3 regions of the Streptosporangium sp. NPDC051023 genome follow, and region 2 is predicted to be linked to each of the others. Evidence: riboswitches for the same ligand, from Rfam matches in the RefSeq annotation. Region 2 holds a riboswitch; each other region holds the start of a gene.
The links. A riboswitch is a leader RNA that binds a small molecule or an ion and turns the genes downstream of it on or off. The one in region 2 is predicted to bind cyclic di-AMP.

Region 1 (6,830 bases), on a different contig from region 2:
ACGCCAAACCGGTGAAACGTGACTGGGCAGACCAGTTGCGGGACGCCACCCGGATGACAGCCAAGGTTTGCGCCGTGGCCGCCTGCAAGTAAAGAACAAAACAGCCAAAAAGGTGAGCTAACCCTTACTGATTCTGTACTATTTCGCCCCAGGTCTTTGCGTGGGGAGGCGGCGTCGTGGCCGTGGCGGGTAAGCCGGGTGGGTTTGTGCGGATGCCGATGGCTGCAGGGCTGGCCCTCGCGCTTCTCCTGCTTCCTGTGGGCGGTGCGATCGCCGAGCCGAAGCCGACGATCGCGCAGGCCAAGAAGAAGCTGGACAAGCTCAACGACCAGGCTGATCAGCTCGTCGAGAAGTACAACCAGGCCAGTGAGAAGTGGAAGAAGGCCCGCAAGAAGTACCGGGGCCTGAACGCCGACCTCACCAAGCAGACCGCGAAGGTGGCCGGGCTGCGCAAGGATCTCATCACCATGGCCGTCAGCACCTACCAGGGCGGTTCCGTCGGCTGGCAGAACCTCGTCGGCCAGGGCAACCCCAGCCTGGTGCTGAGCGGCCTGGCCGCGGCCGACCAGATATCCGCCTCCCGCGCCCAGACGCTGAACGCCTTCGACGAGGCCAACAAGGCGCTGCGCGACAACCGCGACCAGGCCAAGGACGCCCTGGCCGAGGCCGACCAGACGCGCGACGAGCTGGCCGACGAGAAGGCCAAGGTCGAGAAGATGGTCAAGGACCAGACGAAGGTCCTGCGCGATCTCGGCACCTTCAGGAGCGGCGACCCCAACAGCACGGGAATCCAGTACAACGGCCCGGCCTCGGGTAACGCCAGGGCCGCCCTCAGCTTCGCCTTCGCCCAGATCGGCAAGCCGTACCGGTACGGCGGCACGGGGCCGGACGGCTGGGACTGCTCCGGGCTCGTCCAGGCGTCCTGGCGCAGCGGAGGTGTGAGCCTGCCTCGCACCACCTGGGAGCAGTGGAGCTGGGGCTCCAGCCGCAAGGTCTCCCTGAGCGAGCTACAGCCCGGTGACCTCCTGTTCAGCAACGGCCTGGGTCACGTGGGCCTCTACGCGGGCGACGGCAAGATCGTTCACGCTCCCCAGACCGGTGACGTCGTCAAGGTCGTCCCGCTGTCGTCGTACGGCGGCCGCCTGGTCGGAGCCGTCCGCCCCTGACCCGGCACTGACCCGTCACCGACTCATCCGGTGCCCCGTCCCGGCGGTTCCCGCCTCCGACGGCCCTCCGTCCGCTCCGGGGGGCCGGTGTCTCAGGTTTCCCGACGCCCTCGGGGCGCCTGAGACGTCTCTAGAGAGGCTCTGAGGGCCGGGCGGGGGTCTTCGGGGGGTCTTTCTCCAAAGTGTCCCTACGTGGCGCGTGGAGCGTTCCCTGGCGTCATGGGGAGCGATCGTGTGGAGCGTTTCCTTACGCCACGTAGAGCGACAGGGTGTCGGCGACGCAGGCGGCCCTTCTCTGGCCCTCGACCTCGACGGTCATTCTGATCTTCACCAGTTTCCCCGCGGGGGAGTTCTTGACGTCGGTGAGCTCGGCGCCGCCACGCACCCGGGAGCCGACCCTGACCGGGACGGGGAAGCGGACCTTGTCGAGCCCGAAGTTGACGCCCATCGTGATCCCCTCGACCTGGAAGATCTCGGCCATGAAGGCGGGCAGCAGGGCCAGCGTCAGGTAGCCGTGGGCGATGGTTCCGCCGAAGGGGCTGGCGGCCGCCCGCTCGGGATCCACATGGATCCACTGGTGGTCGCCGGTGGCGTCGGCGAACATGGCGACCTGCTCCTGGGTCACCTCGCGCCAGGCGCTGTGCCCCAGATGCTCTCCCTTGGCCGCGGCGAGTTCCGCGAGGCCGGCGAACGATCTCATGCCCCAGATCATGCCCGATCGGGCATCGCGTCGCGAACGCGGCGGTTCGTGTGGACCGGTGGTCGTGCGGGGCCTGATCCCGCGCCCGCCGGGCCGTTCCAGGGCTCGGTGGGAACGATGAAGATCGATAACTGATGTGATGTATGTGACACATGCGATGGCTTTCAGGTGGTGCGCGCGGAATGTGACGAGAGTCATATTCGAATGGCGGAAATGCCTCGCCAGCAGGCATTTCATAAACGTGAAAACTTTTTTTCGATCTTCGGATTTGGTCGGACCTTTGCCGGAACTTGGTAATCGGGGTACCTTCTGGCGGTCGCGGTGAGCAAGCCATGCCATCGCATCGAATGCCGGTCTCACGGGCCGGTGTCCATATAAAGATCCAGCTGGTCACCGTGTCCCATGGGGTTCGCCCCGCCGCGGTGGCCTGCCGAGTCCGTGCAGCCAGGAGGCATGGAGCCGGGGAACCATTCGGCCATTGATCTATGGCCAGGGGTGAATCGACATGTCTGTTGTCGTAGGGCTTCTTCCCAGCCCGAATCCGTCAGCTAACCCGGTAGGCATCAGTGGAAGTCCCAAGGAGAAATCCTGTCTACCACCCCGCACAACCCCCGTTTGTCGCGCCTTTTCCGCCTTTCCCTCGGCGGATTCGTCCTCACGCTGACCGCCTCAACCGGAGCGGTGGCACTGGGTTCCACGACGGCACAGGCGACGACGGACATCGCGGCCGCGGTTCAGGTCAAGAGCACGGCGAAGACTCGCGTCAAGCGCACGGCGAAGGCCGCAATGAGCCGGGCAGTACGGCAGCAGGCCAGGGCCAGGACGGCCGTGGCGGCGGCCAAAAAGCAGATTGGCGACCCATACCGGTGGGGAGCCTCAGGCCCGGGTGCGTTCGACTGCTCGGGGCTCGTCCAGTACGCGTGGCGCAAGGCCGGCGTTTCCCTCCCCCGGGTCACGGGCAGCCAGTACCGCGCGGTCAGGAAGAAGGTCTCGTGGAGCAGGTTGCGCCCCGGTGACCTGCTGTTCTTCTACGGTAAGGGCCACGTGGGCATGTACGTGGGCCACGGCAAGATGGTCCACTCGCCGAGCAGCGGTAAGACGGTCAGGATTGTGACGTTGAAGGGCTACTACAGATCCGCCTTCGCCGGAGCGGTTCGTCCCGGCGGCTGACAGAGCGGGATACGGTCCCGTCCATGCTCCCCGATGGACGGGACCGTCGCATGCCTGCCGGGCGTCCCGGCAGGCGGTTCCGGGCGGTTCCGGGCGGCTGCCCTGCGGGCGGGTACGGCCCCGGCGGGTGCCGGTCGAGTAGCATCAGCTGACATGTCCGTCCCGAAAGGGCGCCGCGCCGTGCTCGCCGGGATGCTGGCGCTGATGAGCACGGGGCTGGCCGGTGGGGCGCGGCCCGCCTCGCGGACGGCCCGCGACCTGTGGCCCGGTGCCGCGAGCGTGGTCCGTGGCGAGTGCTCGCTCGTCGTCGGCCACCGTGTCCCGCTCGCCGAGCTACGGGATCTGGCCTCAAGAGCCGACCGTGCCTGCCGTACCCTCGCGGAGATCTGGGGGCCGGTCAAGGCGGTGATCCTGTTTCCCGCGACCGACGCGGAGGCGGCGGAGATCACGGGAGCGGCGGCGACCGGCGGCCTGGCCGCGATGGCGACCGCGGACCGGGTGGTCGTCCTGCCGACGGGCTACGCGAGACTCAGTCCGGCCGGCAGGGATGTGGTGATCGCCCACGAGCTCACCCACGTGGCCACCGGCGCGACCCGGGGTGGCCGGGTCCCCATGTGGCTGTCGGAGGGGTTCGCCGACTACGTGGGCTACCGCGACGCGGGGATCGCGGTGCGGGTGGCCGCCGCCGAGCTGGCGGCGGAGGTGCGCGCGGGCGTCCTGCCCCCCGGGCTTCCCGGGGCCGCCGACTTCGCCCCCGGCGCCCCCCGGCTGGCGCAGGCCTACGAGGAGGCCTGGCTCGCGTGCCGGTACGTCGCGGAGCGCTTCGGCGAGAAGGCACTGGTAAGGCTTTACGGTAGCGATGTGGGCAGCACACTGGGCCTGTCGCGGGCGGGGTTCACCGCCGCGTGGCGCGACCACCTCCGGAGGGAACTCGCATGACGCGGACCGTGACGGATACGCCATCGGGTCCGCGGGGGGTGCTGAAGGGGGCGGGATGGGCGATGGCCATCCTGGGGGTGGCCACGCTGGCGGTCGTCGCGCTCACCACCCCGTGGCGGGCGCTGCCCGCGGGAGCCCCGCCCATCGAGCCCGATCCGGCCCGTGACTTCACCGCGGCCCAGATCGCCCGCTCCGAGGCCTTCGACGCCGCGATCGGCGTCCCCGCCTACCTGTCGCTCGGCCTGACGCTTGTCGTCGCGGGGGTGCTGGTCGGCACCCCGCTGGGCGCGAAGCTGCTGGCCCGCCTGCGGGGGCCGTGGTGGCTGCGGGTGCTGTTCGGCGTCCTGGCGATCTCGGCGGCCGTCGCGATCCTGCGCTGGCCACTGGGCATGTGGTCGGAGACCTACCTGCGTGAGTTCGGCCTGTCAACGCAGACCTGGGCGTCGTGGACGGCCGACCGCCTCAAGAACATCGGGATCGGCACCGGGCTGACGGCGATCATGGTGCTCGCCGTGGTCGCGCTGGCCCGCCGCTACCGTCGCTGGTGGATCCCCGCCGCGCTCGGCGCGTTCACGCTGACCGTGGTCGCCTCCTTCGCCTACCCGGTGGTGATCGAGCCCCTCTTCAACGACTTCACGCCCATGCCCGCGAGCACGCTGCGCGCCGACCTGCTCGCCATGGCCAGCAAGGACGGCGTGCCGGTCGAGAACGTGCTCGTGGCCGACGCCTCCCGGCGGACGACCGCGCTCAACGCCTACGTCTCCGGATTCGGCGCGACCCGCAGGATCGTGGTCTACGACACGCTGTTGCGGGCGCCCGCGGACCAGGTCGAGCTGGTGGTCGCGCACGAGCTCGGCCACGCCAAGGCGGGCGACGTGCTGTACGGCACGCTCGTCGGCGGCCTGGCCGCGGCCTTCGGGGCGTGCCTGCTCTATCTGGTGGGCTCCGCCGGGCCGGTACGGCGCCGCACCGGGGTCCCCTCGATCGCGGACCCGAGGGCGGTCGGCCTGCTGATGGGGCTGCTGTCCCTGGCGACCGTCCTGTCGGGGCCGGGGCAGAATCTGGTCAGCAGGCACATCGAGGCCCGCGCCGACGCGCACGCGCTGGACCTGACGCGAGAGCCCGCCGTTTTCGTGTCCATGCAGAAACGACTCGCGATAACCAATATTTCGGATTTATCGCCAAATATCGTTGAATATCTCCTCTATGCCTCTCATCCGACGGCGCCACAGCGCATCGCGATGGCACGTTCCTGGGCCCTGCTGAACGGCGTCGGACAACCGTGAAACGCACTCTGATCGTCACCAACGACTTCCCGCCCAGGGCAGGCGGCATCCAGTCGTTCGTGCACGGCCTGGCCGCCTGCCGCCCACCGGAGTCGGTGGTCGTCTACGCTCCCCGCTGGCCGGGCTGGGCGGCCTTCGACGCGCGGCAGCCGTACCCGGTCGTGCGCCATCCCACCTCCCTGATGTTGCCGACCCGCGCGGTCGCGGGCAGGGCCGCGGAGCTGGTCGCCGAGTTCAAGTGCGAGACGGTGGTCTTCGGGGCGGCGGCGCCGCTCGGCCTGCTCGCCCCCCGGATGCGCGCGGCGGGCGCGCGGCGGATCGTCATGGTCACCCACGGCCACGAGGCGGCCTGGGCCGGGGTCCCGGTCGCCAGGGGACTGCTCGCCAGGATCGGCGGCCACGCGGACGCGGTGACCTATCTGGGGGAGTACACCCGGCGCCGCCTCGCGGGGGTCGTTCCCGAGGACCGGCTGGTACGGCTCGCCCCGGGCGTCGACACCGGCGTGTTCCGGCCCGGCGCGGGCGGGGACGGGGTCCGTGCGGCCCTCGGCCTCGAGGGGCGTCCCATCGTGGTCTGCCTGTCGCGTCTCGTGCCCCGCAAGGGCCAGGACGTCCTGCTGCGGGCCTGGTCCCGCGTGCTGCGCTCAGTGCCGGACGCCCTGCTGCTGATCGTCGGCGGCGGGCCGTACCGGAGGGCGCTCGAACGGCTCGCCCGGCCACTGGGCGGCTCGGTCAGGTTCACGGGCCCGGTGCCGTGGGCATCGCTGCCCGCCTACCTCGACGCGGGCGACGTGTTCGCCATGCCGTGCCGTACCCGCCTGGGCGGCCTCGACGTCGAGGGGCTCGGCATCGTCTACCTGGAGGCCTCGGCCAGCGGGCTGCCCGTGGTCGCGGGCTCGTCGGGCGGCGCCCCCGACGCGGTCCTGGACGGCGAGACGGGCCTGGTCGTGGACGGCACCTCCCCGGACGCGGTCGCCGAGGCCGTCGTCGGACTGCTGTCCGACCCCGCGGCGGCACGCGCGATGGGGGAGCGCGGGCGCGCCTGGGTCGAGCGGGAATGGGACTGGAAGCTCGTCACCGACCGCTTCGCCGGCCTGCTGGAGGTGCCGCCGGGCACGGCGGCGGTCGCGGGGACATGACGGCTTCCGTCCCGCGGGTCACCGGCCCTGGGTTCGGAATCGGGCGGACGGCCACTCACGGTGGAGGCGGGGCGGCCTACCTCGGCGAGCCCTCTCGACGACCCTCCTGATAGACCTCCGGCAGGGGAACACTCGAGAAAGAACAGAACCATGATCGAGACAACACCTGCCGGTCGCGCGGGCGCCGATCTGACCGGGCAGGTCGCGATGGTCACCGGTGGCTCGTCCGGCCTGGGGTATGCCATCGCGCTCGCCCTCGCGGAGGCCGGCTCGACCGTCGCGGTCGTCGGCCTGCGGCAGGAGACCAGTGGGCGGGCCGCCGCGCGGATCACGGACCTCACCGGGCGGGCGGCCCTGGCGCTGGCGTGCGACGTCAGCGACGAGGACGCCGTCCACCGGGTCGTGGACGAGGTCGCAGGCCGGTCCGGCC
Region 2 (6,830 bases):
GATCCGGCCCCGCTCGGTGATCGCCAAGAACACGGTCGAGGCGCTCCAGGCGGGCATCATCTACGGCTTCGCCGGTCAGGTCGACGGGATCGTCGAGCGGATGGCGGCCGAGCTGGCCGACGACCCCGACGACGTCACCGTGGTCGCGACCGGCAGCGCGGCGCCCCTGGTGGTCAGCGAGGCGCGCTCTATCGACGTGCACGAGCCGTGGCTCACGCTGATCGGCCTGAGGCTCATCTATAACCGCAACACCCCGTAGCCGGACATCGGTAACCTTGTTCCCGTGACCGATGAAGTGACGAACCCCGCCGAGGATCTGCCGGAGCAGATGCGCGTGCGCCGGGAGAAGCTCGACCGCCTCCGCTCCGAGGGCGTCGACCCCTACCCGGTGAGCTTCCCGCGCACCGCGACCAACGCCGAGATCCGCGAGAAATATGCCGATCTCGGCGCTGACACCGCGACCGGCGACAAAGTGGGCGTCACCGGTCGGGTCATGCTGTCGCGGACCGGCGGCAAGCTCTGCTTCGCCACGATCCGCGACGGTTCCGCCGACCTCCAGGTCATGATTTCCCTGGACAGGGTCGGAGAGGAGTCCCTGGCCGCGTGGAAGCGTGACGTGGACCTCGGCGACCACGTCGGCATCGAGGGCGAGGTCATCACCTCCCGCAGGGGCGAGCTGTCCATTCTGGCCGACAGCTGGGCGATCACCTCCAAGTGTCTGCGCCCGCTGCCGGAGAAGCACGCCGGGCTCACCGACCCCGAGGCGCGGGTCCGTCAGCGTTACCTGGACCTCGTCGTCAACGACGAGGCACGGAAGATGGCCCACACCCGCAGCGCGGTCGTGCGTGCGATCCGTGATTTCTGGCACGGCGAGGGCTACCTCGAGGTCGAGACGCCGATGCTCCAGCCGATCCACGGCGGCGCTGCGGCCCGGCCGTTCAGGACCCACATCAACGCCTACGACATGGAGCTCTACCTCCGCATCGCGATTGAGCTGTACCTCAAGCGGCTCGTGGTCGGTGGCATCGAGAAGGTCTTCGAGATCAACCGCAACTTCCGCAACGAGGGCGCGGACGCCACCCACAACCCCGAGTTCACGATGATGGAGGCCTACGGCACCTATCTCGACTACAACGGCATCGCCGACCTGACCCAGCGGATGATCCAGAACGCGGTCGTGGCCGCGCTCGGTCACTCCGTGGTGACCTACGAGGGTCAGGAGATCGACCTGGGCCTGCCGGAGTGGCCGAGAATCACCGTCTACGGGTCGGTCTCGGCGGCGCTGGGCGAGGAGGTCACCACCGAGACGCCGCTGGAGCAGGTCCGCAAGCTGGCCGACGCGCACGACGTCCACTGGGACGCCAAGTGGGGGCAGGGCAAGCTCGTTCAGGAGCTCTTCGAGGCGCTCGTCGAGCACACCCTCATCCAGCCCACGTTCGTCATGGACTACCCGCTGGAGACCTCCCCGCTGGCCAGGACGCACCGCGACAACCCGCTTCTCACCGAGAAGTGGGACCTGATCGGCTTCGGCACCGAGCTGGGCACCGGCTACTCGGAGCTGAGCGACCCGATCGAGCAGCGCCGCCGCCTCACCGAGCAGTCCCTGCTCGCCGCGGGCGGTGACCCGGAGGCCATGCAGCTCGACGAGGACTTTCTCACCGCCCTGGAGTACGCCATGCCGCCCACCGGTGGCGTGGGGGTCGGTATGGACCGCCTCATCATGGCCTTCACCGGTAAGAACATCCGAGAGACCATCCTGTTCCCGCTGGTCAAGCCCACGAGCTGAACCAGGCGGGCGTGCCTGGAGCGCGGGCACCACGTCCCTGAGGGGCGTGGTGTCCCGGGCTCTCTGAGGGCGTGGTGTCCTGGGCCGGGGCGTGCTCGTCCTGCGGGGCCGTGGTGTCCTGGGACGGTGTGTTTGTTCTGCGGGCGTGGTGTCTGTCCTACGTGGTGTCCAGGGGGCGTGCTTTAGGCGTGTGTGTCCCGGCCGCGCCTGTTCCGCTCGTGCGTCCCTCTGAGTGTCCCGTTCCCGGCCGTGCGTGCCCTGGCGGTGTGGGCGGCGGCCGTACGGCGTTCCTGCGGGTGATCGCCCGTCGTCTCCTTCCCCGCCGGATGGATCGAGCCCTGGTGGTTTCCGGTTGTCCGATCGGCGTCCGTGTGGTTTCCGGACGCCTGGTTTCCGGACGCCTGTTCTTCACGGCCCTCGCGCGTGCCCTCCCCGGGAAAACGCTCTCCCGGCGCGCCGCCGTCGGACTCGTGTTCGAGCCCGGTCATCAGCCAGCGCAGCGCCTGGGCGAACAGTTCGGGCGGCACCGCGCCCGGGTCGGCGCGGCGCTGGACCACCAGCCCCTCGAAGAGGCCGATGACCACGGTTGCGACCGCGGACGCGTTGCGGGATGTGGTGTGGGAGGCATCGTGGGACGTGTCGTGCGGGGGCAGCAGGCGGGCGACGGCCGTACGGGGGGCCCGCCAGCGCTCGGCGAGCCTGCCGAGTAATTCGGGCCGGGTGCGGGCGTAGCGCAGAAACTCCATTTCGAGCGTGCTCGTTACCGTGTGTTGATCGGCCAGTTCCGCCATATATGTGCCGAATGCCGCAAACCAGGCGGCACTGTCCTCACATTGCGAGGGGATTCCACCCGTCACGTCAAGGGGGTGGGGGAGGTGCTCCTCGAAGAGCGCGCGGAAGAGGTCGTCTTTTCCCGCAAAATTCGCGTAGAGGGCGCCCACGGTGCGGCCGGCCCTGGAGGCGATCTCGTCCACGGAGGCCCCGGCGAAACCTTGTTCTGCGAAGACCTGGGCCGCGGCGGCCAGCAGGTGCCTGCGGGTGCGAGCCTTGGCTTGTCCACGACTTAACCGTAAAGGCACCGACATATCATGAGTACTTCACGTAGCGCCCGCTATGTCAACAGCGTCTGCTACCTCTATGAAGAAGTGGAACTTGACGACCTTTGAACAAGCCGTTTACCGTTCCTGACGGGCGGCATTGATTCCAGACGACTCACGCCTCACTTAGCAGGTGCGGGGGGAGCGACTCCAGATGGCATATCCCGAAGTGGATTCCCGTCGCGGCGACGGCCTCCTGGTCGTGGGCGAGATCGGCCTCAGCGACGAGGACCTTGTGCTGCTGGCGGAGCTGGCCAAGGGCGTCACCGTTGACCGGGTCGGACGTCGTCTCGACATCAGCGGTCGGACGGTCCGGCGCAGGCTCCGCGGGATCTGCGACCGCATCGGCGTCGCCACGGCGATCGAGGCCGTGGCCTGGGCCGCCCGCAGACGGCTGATCTAGGTCACGCCCGCCCGGCGGTCCCGGGCTTCCCGCCCGGCGGTCTTGGGCTTCCCCTCTGGCGGTCCCGGGCTTCCCGCCCGAGAGGCTGGGACTTCCCGCGCCGCGGCCGCCTACGAGGGAGATGCGGCGGGTGACTCCCCTCAAGCCCTCGTGTGGCCTCTCAGCCCCTTTCGAGTGGCGGGGTCCCCCGGCCGCCGTACGGGCCTCCTGCGGCCTCTGATCGCGCTTCAGGGCCGTGCTCCGGCCCGGCGGGCGCGTTGGCCCGCGCTTTGCCCTTGTACGTCCTATCCGTCGGTGGCGCGTGTACGTCCTATCCGTCGGTGGCGCGCCAGAGGCCTGTCTCAGCCGGAGGCGTGCCAGAGGCCGTCTCAGTCGGCGATGCGCACGCCGCCCGCGAAGGGCCGGTTATCGATCGTGGTGATGTGGATGACGTCACCGGTCTGGGGCGCGTGGACCATGAGGCCCGCCCCGATGTAGATCCCGACGTGGTGCAGGTCGCTGTAGAAGAAGACCAGGTCTCCGGGGCGGAGCTCGCTCCTGGAGACGTGGGTGCCCGCCGTCCACTGGTCACCGGTGTAGTGCGGCAGGCTGATGCCGACCTTCTGATAGGCCCACATCACCAGGCCGGAGCAGTCGAAGGTGTTGGGTCCCTCCGCGCCCCACTTGTACGGCTTGAGCTGCTGGGTGAGGGCCCAGCGGGCGGCCTCGGCCGCCTTGCCGCTGCCCACGATCGGCACGTTGATTCTGACCCGGCTGCTCCGGTTGCGCTCGGCCCGTGACCGCACCTCGCCGAACAGGTCGCTCTCGACCTTGGTCACCAGGCGTTCGATCTTGGTGCGCTTGTCGCCGAGTTCCTTGAGGAGGTCCTGGACCTCGGCGGTGCGGGCCTTGGCGCTGGCCTGCGCGCGTTCCGCGGCCTCGATCGCCTTGCTGACCTGGGCGACCTCCTCGCCCTGCTGCTGCTGGAGCGCGTAGTTCGCGGTCGCCTGGTCGAGGAAGGTGTCGGGGTTGGACGACTGCGTGAAGGCGAGCGCGGAGGCCAGGCCGCCCGCCATGTAGGTGCTCTGCGCCAGGAGGGTGGCCTTGGTGCGCCGTGCGGCCAGCTCGGACTGGCTGACGGAGAGGGTCTTCTTCGCGCTCTCCGCGGCGCGCTGCGCCTGCTTGAGCTTGACCTGCTCGCCGTTGTACTGCTCGCTGAGCGTCTCGATCTCGGTGTGCAGCTTCTCGGCCTGTTTGGCGAGTTGCTGAAGGCTGGGCTGCGGATCCGCGGTGGCCACCAGGGGAGTGCCGAGAACCAGGGAGGCGAACGCCAGTCCGATGACCGCCGCCTTGCGCGACAGCCCGCGCGTCGCGTGTTCTCGATGGCGGGCGTGTTTGCCCGCGCGCTCTTTCCCACGGTTGCGCATGCGCTTCACCAACAGGCTCCTCTCTCGGCCGCCTACCGGGTTAGCTGACGGGTTCGGGCCGGAGGCAGCCCTACCGAGTGCGCCGGCGGCGCTTCGGATTCACCCCGGGGGACGTCTGGAGGGTGGGTCCCCGGTTCCCCGTGTCGGGGATTCGGCGGCTCAGCACTTTACGGTGCTGACATCGAGCACGGACATTAGTGCAATTGGAGGTTCATGCTCAACCAGAACTGCAAAGCCGGTAGAGCTTTCACAACTGAAATGTCACGGGAAGGTCACACAATTTCATGATCAACATATGTGCCACGCTGGCCCTCAACCTTTCCGGGGCGCTTATGTCGAGGGTCTCCGCAGGTCTGCGCTTCTGTGAAAGATCGGATCGCGGCGGTCTCCGTCGGACCGATCCACAGGGTGCGGGTGGGCCGCGGGTGGTCATCCGGTGAGCCCGGGGGGCGAGTTAAGGACGAGCCGTAAATAGACGGTGGCGAGGACGTACTCTGATCAGTCATGGAGCAGGTTGCGCAGCAGTCCCCGACGCAGGCCGTACCCGAGGCCGTGGCCCGTCCGGCGGGCCCCTCCGAGGCCGGGGGCGCGGAGCGGGCCGGAGGCGAGGGCGTGGACGCGGAGAAGCGGTCCCGGGGCGGGTTGATGCCCGGGACGGCCCCCGCGGAGATCATGGTGCGCCGGGCCAGAACCCCGGACGTGCGCGCCATCCGGCGGCTTGTCGACACCTATGCAGGGGCGGGCCCCCGCCTGCTGGAGAAGGCCACGGTCACCCTCTACGAGGACGTCCAGGAGTTCTGGGTGGCCGACCTGGACGGGCTCGTCGTGGGCTGCGGGGCGCTGCACGTCCTCTGGGAGGACCTCGCCGAGATCCGCACGGTCGCCGTCGATCCCGGATGCCGTGGGATGGGCATCGGTCACCGCATCGTCTCCTCGCTCATCGGCACCGCGGGAGACCTCGGCCTGCGCAGGGTCTTCTGCCTCACTTTCGAGATCGATTTCTTCGCGCGGCACGGCTTCAGGGAGATCCAGGGCACGCCTGTCTCGCCGGAGGTCTATGCCGAACTTCTCGCCTCCTACGACGAAGGCGTCGCCGAGTTCCTCGATCTGGAGCACGTCAAGCCCAACACCTTGGGAAACACCCGGATGCTGCTCCATCTGACACCGCGGGGCAACTGAATTGACGTAGGTGCTGACTGATCGGAAAGGTGACTGTTGATACCTATGTCGATACGTTGTGCACCAGCAAGCATGTGAGTCTGACATGTGCCACATGCGCAGTCGAAGTGAGGTGACGCGGTGAGCACCGGACAGCCACCGTATCCGCAGGATGATCCCGACCGCGACCGCACACCGTCGGGGCATCCGCAATACGGACAGAATGCGGGTCGAGCCCCTGGCGAACTCGATCCCGATGTGACAGTCGTGGGATATCGATCGGAGGCCTCACAGCCGAACACCGGTCCCGGGCAGACCCAGCCCGGTTATGGCCAGCAGGGCGGTACGGGCTCCTACGGGCAGCCCGGCTACGGCCAGCAGGCTGACTACGGTCAGCAGGCGGCTCAGCCCGGTTACGGCCAGCAGCAGGGTTACGGGCAGCAGGCCGCCCAGCCTGGCTACGGCCAGCAGGGCGGTACGGGCTCCTACGGGCAGCCCGGCTACGGCCAGCAGGCTGACTACGGTCAGCAGGCGGCTCAGCCCGGTTACGGCCAGCAGCAGGGTTACGGGCAGCAGGCCGCCCAGCCCGGCTACGGCCAGCAGGCCGGTTACGGGCAGCAGCCTGACTACGGTCAGCAGGCCGCCCAGCCCGGTTATGGCCAGCAGCCCTCCTACGGCCAGGCCGAGTACGGCCAGCAGCCTGACTACGGTCAGCAGCCCGGTTATGGCCAGCAGCCCTCCTACGGGCAGCAGGCGCCCGCCTACAACCAGGGTTACGGACCGCAGGGGGTCACACCCCCCGGTGCCCCCGCTCCGCTCGCGGAGTGGTGGCAGCGTCTCGTGGCCCGGATCATCGACGGCATCATCCTGGCGATCCCGACGGTGATCATCAGTTTTGTGCTGGCGGCGGTCCTGGTCACCGCGGGGGGCTTCGACGCGACGACCGGGACGATCACTGCGCCCTCCGGTGCCTTCCTGGC
Region 3 (6,830 bases), on a different contig from region 2:
CTCAATGCGAACGTGGACGGCGGCGCCGGTGGCGTAGCGCATCGCGTTGGTCAGGCTTTCCCTGACCACGCGGAAGGCGAGCGCGGCGGCCTCGGGCGGTACGGAGGCGACCGCGCGATGGTAGGCCACTCCGGGATGGCCGCCGACCAGGGTGTCGATGTCGGCGAGGGTCGCGCTCTCGCCGCGCCGGTCGAGGGAGGCCAGGCGGTCGAGCTCCGCGACGGCCAGGCGGCCCGCCTCAGCGGCGTGGGCGGTGGCCTCCGAGGTGAGCGCGGGATCGGCGAGTCGCAGGGCGGCGGCCGAGGCGACTGCGATCCCGGTGAGCCGATGGGCGGCCACGTCGTGGAGCTCGGCGGCGATCCGGTCGCGCTCGACGGTCGCGGCCAGGCGGGGCACGGCCGCGGAGGCGGCGCGGTAGGCGGCGAGCGCGGAACGGCCCGCCCTGCGGCGTCTGTGAGAGCGGCCGAGGGACCACACGACGGCCGAGCCGCCCGCCGTGAGTGTCCCGAACCCGGCGCCCCCCCTGACGCTCCCGCCGTCTATGCCGATCACGATCGCGACGGCCAGCGTGACGGCGACCGCTCCGAGTGCGGCGGTTCCGGCCGTGCCGTACAGCGCCAGCGTGTAGAGCGCCACGACGAGCACCGCGCAGCCGAGGACTATCAGCACGCGTCCACGGTACTGCGGGACCGGGCGCCGCTCGCGGGTCCCGCAGGCGCGCCGCCCGTACGGGCACTGCTCTCCGGGCGGCGCGGTGTCCAGACGGTGCTGTGTTCTACAGGGTTCTAAAGGGTTCTACAGGGTTCTAAAGGCGCTGCCAGAGTGCGGGGACGTTGGACGGCTCCCAGCCGGGCAGGGAGGTGTGCGGCTGCAGGCACCGGTAGGTGGCGCCGCCGTAGGTCACCAGGTTCCCCGCGGTGTAGGAGACACCGGCCGCCCAGGGCCGGGAGGTGGTCGAGGTCGGGGTCGGGGTCGGCGTCACCGTCGGTGTCACGGTGGGGGTCGCGGTCGGGGTCGCGGTCGGCGTCACGGTGGGGGTGGGGGTGGGGGTGGGGGTGGGGGTGGGGGTGGACACGTTGCCGAAGGTCACGTCGGAGCAGGTGTAGAACGCCTCGGCGCTGTCCGAGCGCTGCCAGATCGAGTAGACGATGTGGCGGCCCGTCCTCGCGGGCAGCTGGCCCTGGATGACGTATTCGCCGTTGACCTTGGACGGGTTCCGCACCTTCGCCAGCAGCGTGGTGTCCAGGTCCGACCACTTCAGCGGCTGGAGCGGGTTGAAGCCCTCCTTCGTGATGTAGATCTCGAAGGTGCCGGGGTGGTCGGCGGTGTAGGGGTAGCGGAAGGTGTAGGGGCCGCCTCCGGTCGGGAGCGCGGTCGAGGGCCAGTCGGTGCGGGGCGCGTCGTATGCCCGGTACTTGGCGCGCCCGGCGCTGCAGAGCTGCCCGTCGGGAATGATCTCCCTGTGCTTGCCGTTGGCGGTGCCGATGTTCAACTCATCCCAGTCATAGAGCGGCTGGGTGTCCCATTGGCCGACCGCGGCCTTGCACGCGGGGGTGTCCGGCGACTCCGGATTCTCCAGATAGCAGGCGTAAACCCGGCTGACGGGCGTTCCCATCGAGCCGTGGGCGGATGCCGAGTTGACCATCACCGTCGCCAGCAGGGCGGGAGCGGCGGCTGCGGCCGCCACCGTCAGGCCGATCCTTCGCTTGTTCATGGAGAGTGTCTCCTTCGGGGGGTAAGAGGGAGAACCTGCAGGTCAGAGGCATGTTCACTAGGAAATTATTAGGTAAGTTTCCTAACAGTTTCAATGAACTTAACGCCCAGGAAGGAGCAAGGTCAAGGGGTGGCCAATGCCCCTTTCTTGGGCATTGAAGGTAGATCTTCTGGGGTTTTCATGGCTTTTGTTTTGCTTTGACACCTTCTGGTGGGTAGTGTCCTAGTTGTTCTCAGTCGGTGACTTGCCCTTCACGAGAAGGAGCGGCCGGCAGACGTCGAATCCCGAAGCCCTGAGGGGTCACGGGAGCCGGGGACCCACTTCTTGGGGTGAATCCGCCGCGAACCTGCGGCGGTAGGGCAACTCCACCGCCCGAACCCGTCAGCTAACCCGGTAGACGAGATGGAGAGGAGATCCCCTCATGGATCGCTTTGTTGCCTTCGTGCCGGCAAGCACCGCACTCGTGCGGATCTACTAAGACTTTTCCGCCGCGCCTGACCGCGGCACCCCACCTCGCACCGCGCTCCGCGTAGCGTCCGGTCTCTCCGGCTGCGACTTCTCTTCCCTGTGAGCGCTCACGCCCGTGCCTTCTCTTCGTTTGGCGCACGAGGCTGTCCTGTTCCCTCGCGAAAGAGCCTGTTTTCTATGCGTTTCTCCCTTGCCCTGCGTAACCGCCTGATCGCCGCCACTCTGCTGGGCGCGAGCGTCCTCACCTCCGCCGGCGTCGTCTCCGCGCTTCCCGCCGCGGCCGACACCGGCACCGGATCCACCGCTCCCGCCGCCTCCGAGACCGCCCTGCTCAAGGGCTCTACCAAGGCCTCCTACTTCTGGGACGACTCCTCGGGCCGCGCCGGGGACACCGGCCTGCCCGCGAGCGGCAAGCCCATGCAGAAGGGCATGATCGCGAGCCCGAGCTGGCCGCTGTTCACCGAGGGGTACGTCATCTACAAGGGCAAGAAGGCCAAGTTCTTCGTCGGGGACCGCGGTCCCGGTGTGCCCTCCAGCAGCGGTGTCATGATCGACCTCGACGCCAAGACCTTCGCCGACCTGACCGGTGGCACCTTCAACTCCAGCTCGCTCGGCGTTGACGGCGTCGACGGCGCGGGCCACATCAAGGTCGACTACGTCATCACCAAGTGGGGCGACGGCGTGGGCAAGAAGAACTACCCCGTCGCGTACGCCAGCGGTGCCTGGAAGGTCATGGACGACAACCCGGCCGCGCCCCCGACGACCGCTCTGGCCGACGCGGCGCGCCCCTAGGCTCCCGCCGGGGGAGACCTCCGGAGGATCCCCCGTCCTCGTCTCCCCCCGATCCCCACCCCTCGATCCCCACCCTCGGAAACCCCCCGAACCCCCCGGATCCCCATCCCCGCCTCCGCCTCCGCCTCCGCCCCCGCCCCCGCCCCCGCCCCGAGGGTCCCCGCTCCGCCTCCGGCCCTCCTTCCCCCACCCCCACCCCCCCGCTCCGCGTCCCCCGGCGGTCCTCGCCCCCGAGGGATCCCCACCTCCCCGCCCCCCCGGCGAACCCCCGCACCCCCTGGAAAAGCAAGAGCGGGCACCCAAACGGGTGCCCGCTCTTGTTCTTTTCGTCAGATGACGTGCTGTTCCGCGTGATCTGACGGACTCGTCGCCGCGGTCGACGCCGCTCACCGCCTCGGGGGAGGGGGAGCTCCGGTACGGCCCGCGCCTCCCGGGGACGTGCCGTACCGGAGGATCAGATCTCGAGCCTCTCCTCGATGCCGCGGAGGTTGTGCCGCGCGAGCGCCAGGTTGGCCCGGGTGCGGTCGAGCGCCAGGTAGAGGAAGAGGCCCTTGCCGTTCCTGCCGGTGATCGGGCGGATCAGGTGGTACTGGTTGGTGAGCGTGATCAGGATGTCCTCGATGCCGTCCTTGATGCCCAGCGACTCCATGGTCCGCATCTTGGCCCTGACGACCTCGGTGTTACCGGCCGCCGCGATCTGCAGGTCGAGGTCCTTCGAGCCGCCGAGGGCGCCCAGCGCCATGCCGCTGTTGTAGTCCACGACCACCGAGCCGACCGCCCCGTCGATCGCCATCATCTCCTTGAGGGAGATGTCCATGTTGCCCATTCATGCCTCCGGTCACTGGGTTGTCCATGTGCGAGATGTGATGGCGGCCAGGTTCGCCGCCGTCTTGCGCCCCTCCAGCCGCAGCAGCCCGAGGTTGGTCCCAGGGCGGGCGAGGACTGTGAGGACGATCTTGGGTCCGGCCGCGTAGAAGGCCGCGTAGCCGTTGGTGCCGGAGATCAGCGTCTCTTCGAAGGCGCCCTTGCCGACCATGTCCGCCATCCGGCGGCTGAGGGCCAGCAACGCGGAGGAAAGGGCACCGGTCTGCTCGGAGGCCCGATCCAGGTCGCTGGCTATGGTCAGGCCGTCGACGCTGCACGCGACGCTTCCGTCGACGTCCGGTATCCGCTCGCGCAGCAGGGTCATCTCCCGGCGCACCTCGTCGCGCAGTTCCACTGGCACCCTCCTTCCGGTCCTCTTCAGTGTCCGCAGCCTTATTGGCATCGGACCGAGCTCATGTGAGTGCCTCCAATGCGTTTTTCAGCCGGATGAGCAGGGCCACGTCGGCGGGGTCCCCCGTCGTCAGGGGGAGCCATTGCGCCGCCTCCGCGGTGTCGGTCCCGTCCGCGACCGCGTCCCTGATCTCGCGGGTGCCCGCGACCCGTCTGGGCAGTGCGCCCACGCGCGTGTCGGGCCGGGTGGGGGCGTCGTCCAGGGCGCCGCGCGTGATGGGTGTGTCGTCCAGGGCGCCGGGCGTGGTGGGCGCGGCGGGAGGGTCGGGCGCGGCGGTGATCTCGCCCCTGGGAACACGGAGGAGCCCGGCCGCGGCGAGCTGCCGTACGGCCAGCAGCACCGAGTACGCGGGGCGTCCCAGCCGGTGGGCCAGGTCCGCGGGGGTCGCCGTCGAGTCGGCGCCGACCACGACCTCCCACTGGAGGGAGGTCAGGACCACCCGTTGCGCGGGCACGCGGCCGACGGGGACAACCGGGAGCGCGTCCAGATCGGCGGACGGCCAGGTCCGGTCCAACTGCGTCCTCCTTCTCTTGTACTCCCGGAGCAGTCCGGTCATGTCGAAGTACCACTGCGGCCCGAGCCAGTGCCGCTCTCCCCGGCGGAACCTCGCTCCGTGCTCCGGGGCGTCGAACAGGAAGTACACGGCGTCGAGCACCGCGCAGAGCACGCAGAACTCCAGTTCGCCCCTGGTGAGCACGCCCTGGGTGACCAGCACCTCGCCGCCGAGCCTGCCCTCGGCCGCGGCGCGCATGGCCTGCCGTACGGCCTGGTCCGAGACCCTGCCGCAGGCGGCGAGCAGGTCCTCGACCCGCGGGGCGACGGGGCTCTCCGCGCAGGTAACGTGACCGTCCGTGAGGTAGAACGTCCCGGCTCCGCCCAGATGGAGGGCGCCGGTCGCCCGGTCGGCGGCCAGTTCGCTGAGGAGGTTCCGCGTTGTGGGCATGGCTTCAGGTCGTTATCAGGCGGCCGGAAAGCGCCTGAAGTCGATGGCGTGCCAGGGCCAGGTTGGAGCGCTGTGAATCGAGGCGGACATAAATCACTAGAGGGCCATCGAATACCGTTTCAAGCGGTTTCAGTAAATGGTGTCCGTCATCGGTGGTTATGATCACATCACGGATCCGGACGATCTCGTTGGCGGAGGTCGTGGTGAGCCCGTCCAACATCGCCCGCAGGGTCTCGCTCAGTCCGGCGGCCGACCTCTCCACGTCGAGATGGCGGTTCAGGCCGCCGGCCGCGACGGCGGTCCCGCTGGTCTGATCGATCAGGATCGCGTCCAGCGCGCCGGGGATGGACATGACCTCAGTCAGGCAGCCTTCGATTCCGAGCACGGGATCTCCCTCGCCAACGACTTCACAACGTCGCCCGGTCAGCGTAGGGATATCACCCTGAATTCGGGTGTCCTCATGAAAAGTCAGATATAAAGAGGAAGAGGAATCAGCGTCACGGTAGGAGGTTGTTCCTACGGAGTAGGGGATATTTTCTACTCGTCAGGGATGAGCGCCTTTTCGTCTGGCTTGTAAATAAGAACGTTTTTCACGTACGACTCCACGGCGGCGGGCAGTCCGACGTCGTGCCCCGCCGCCTCCGAGGTGAACCAGCGGTGGTCGAGCACCTCGTGGAAGATCTGGGCGGGTTCCAGCTTGCGTCGCATCTCCGCGGGGACGGCATCGATCGTCGGCTGGAAGACCTCCGCCAGCCACCGGTGGGCCACGATCGCCTCGTCCTCGTGGCGCAGGCCCTGCGAGACCCGGAAGGAGTCGAGGTCGTTGAGCAGCCGCCTTGCCTGGTTCTCCTCGACGTCCAGCCCGGTGAGCCTGAGCAGCCTGCGCTGGTGGTGACCGGCGTCGACCACCTTGGGCCGGACGATCAGCCGTCCCGTGCCCGCCTTGCGGCGGACCATCATCTCGGCGACGTCGAAGCCGAGGTCGTTCAGCCTGCGGATCCGCTGGTCGATGATGTGCCAGTCCACCTCCTCGATGATCTCGTCGGAGGTCAGCTCGCCCCAGAGCCCGTGGTAGCGCGCGCAGACCGAGTCGGCGACCTCCTCGGGGTCGATCGAGGAGTGGAGCATGTCGCCCGCCTGGAGGTCGAGCATCTCGCCGAAGATGTTGGTGTGCGCGAGGTCGATGTCGTGGAGACGCTGCCCCTCGCTGATCATGGGGTGCAGTTCGCCGGTCTCGGCGTCGACCAGATAGGCGGCGAAGGAGCCCGCGTCCCTGCGGAACAGCACGTTCGACAGCGAGCAGTCACCCCAGTAGAAGCCGGTCAGGTGCAGCCGGACCAGCAGGACGGCCAGCGCGTCGAGCAGCCGGTTGAGCGTCTCGGGGCGGACGGTTCCCGACATGACCGCCCGGTAGGGCAGGGAGAACTGCAGATGCTGGGTGATCAACGCCGAGTCGAGCGGCTCCCCGTTCGCGTCCGTCCTGCCCGTGACCACGGCGACCGGCTCGACCGAGGGGGTGTCCATCCTGCCCAGGTCCCACAGCAGACGGTACTCGCGCTTGGCGTAGTACTCGCTGATCTCCTTGATCGCGTAAACCTTGCCGGAGAGCCTGGCGAAGCGGACCACGTGCCGCGAGA

Region 1: linked by a shared signal. The riboswitch ahead of AB0395_RS09395 (C40 family peptidase) and the one ahead of AB0395_RS31155 (NlpC/P60 family protein) in region 2 are both predicted to bind cyclic di-AMP.
Region 3: linked by a shared signal. The riboswitch ahead of AB0395_RS10265 (hypothetical protein) and the one ahead of AB0395_RS31155 (NlpC/P60 family protein) in region 2 are both predicted to bind cyclic di-AMP.

What each region holds. Positions count from the first base shown of each region.
Region 1 covers NZ_JBFBCE010000010.1:120,712-127,541, reverse strand. The annotation lists gene AB0395_RS09410 (hypothetical protein) at 1-92, shown strand, start outside; gene AB0395_RS09405 (NlpC/P60 family protein) at 219-1,166, shown strand; gene AB0395_RS09400 (MaoC family dehydratase) at 1,414-1,866, opposite strand; cyclic di-AMP (ydaO/yuaA leader) riboswitch at 2,285-2,444, shown strand; gene AB0395_RS09395 (C40 family peptidase) at 2,482-3,036, shown strand; gene AB0395_RS09390 (hypothetical protein) at 3,190-3,975, shown strand; gene AB0395_RS09385 (M48 family metallopeptidase) at 4,038-5,261, shown strand; gene AB0395_RS09380 (glycosyltransferase family 4 protein) at 5,258-6,400, shown strand; gene AB0395_RS09375 (SDR family oxidoreductase) at 6,551-6,830, shown strand, end outside.
Region 2 covers NZ_JBFBCE010000058.1:8,048-14,877, reverse strand. The annotation lists gene AB0395_RS31175 (type III pantothenate kinase) at 1-259, shown strand, start outside; gene lysX (bifunctional lysylphosphatidylglycerol synthetase/lysine--tRNA ligase LysX) at 284-1,786, shown strand; gene AB0395_RS31165 (TetR/AcrR family transcriptional regulator) at 1,969-2,865, opposite strand; gene AB0395_RS31160 (LuxR C-terminal-related transcriptional regulator) at 3,038-3,286, shown strand; gene AB0395_RS31155 (NlpC/P60 family protein) at 3,655-4,692, opposite strand; cyclic di-AMP (ydaO/yuaA leader) riboswitch at 4,707-4,859, opposite strand; gene AB0395_RS31150 (amino-acid N-acetyltransferase) at 5,338-5,871, shown strand; gene AB0395_RS31145 (RDD family protein) at 6,118-6,830, shown strand, end outside.
Region 3 covers NZ_JBFBCE010000011.1:140,128-146,957, forward strand. The annotation lists gene AB0395_RS10255 (ATP-binding protein) at 1-669, opposite strand, end outside; gene AB0395_RS10260 (lytic polysaccharide monooxygenase) at 806-1,714, opposite strand; cyclic di-AMP (ydaO/yuaA leader) riboswitch at 1,980-2,129, shown strand; gene AB0395_RS10265 (hypothetical protein) at 2,360-2,974, shown strand; gene AB0395_RS10270 (hypothetical protein) at 3,429-3,800, opposite strand; gene AB0395_RS10275 (roadblock/LC7 domain-containing protein) at 3,813-4,193, opposite strand; gene AB0395_RS10280 (hypothetical protein) at 4,252-5,193, opposite strand; gene AB0395_RS10285 (roadblock/LC7 domain-containing protein) at 5,198-5,578, opposite strand; gene AB0395_RS10290 (DUF4032 domain-containing protein) at 5,731-6,830, opposite strand, start outside.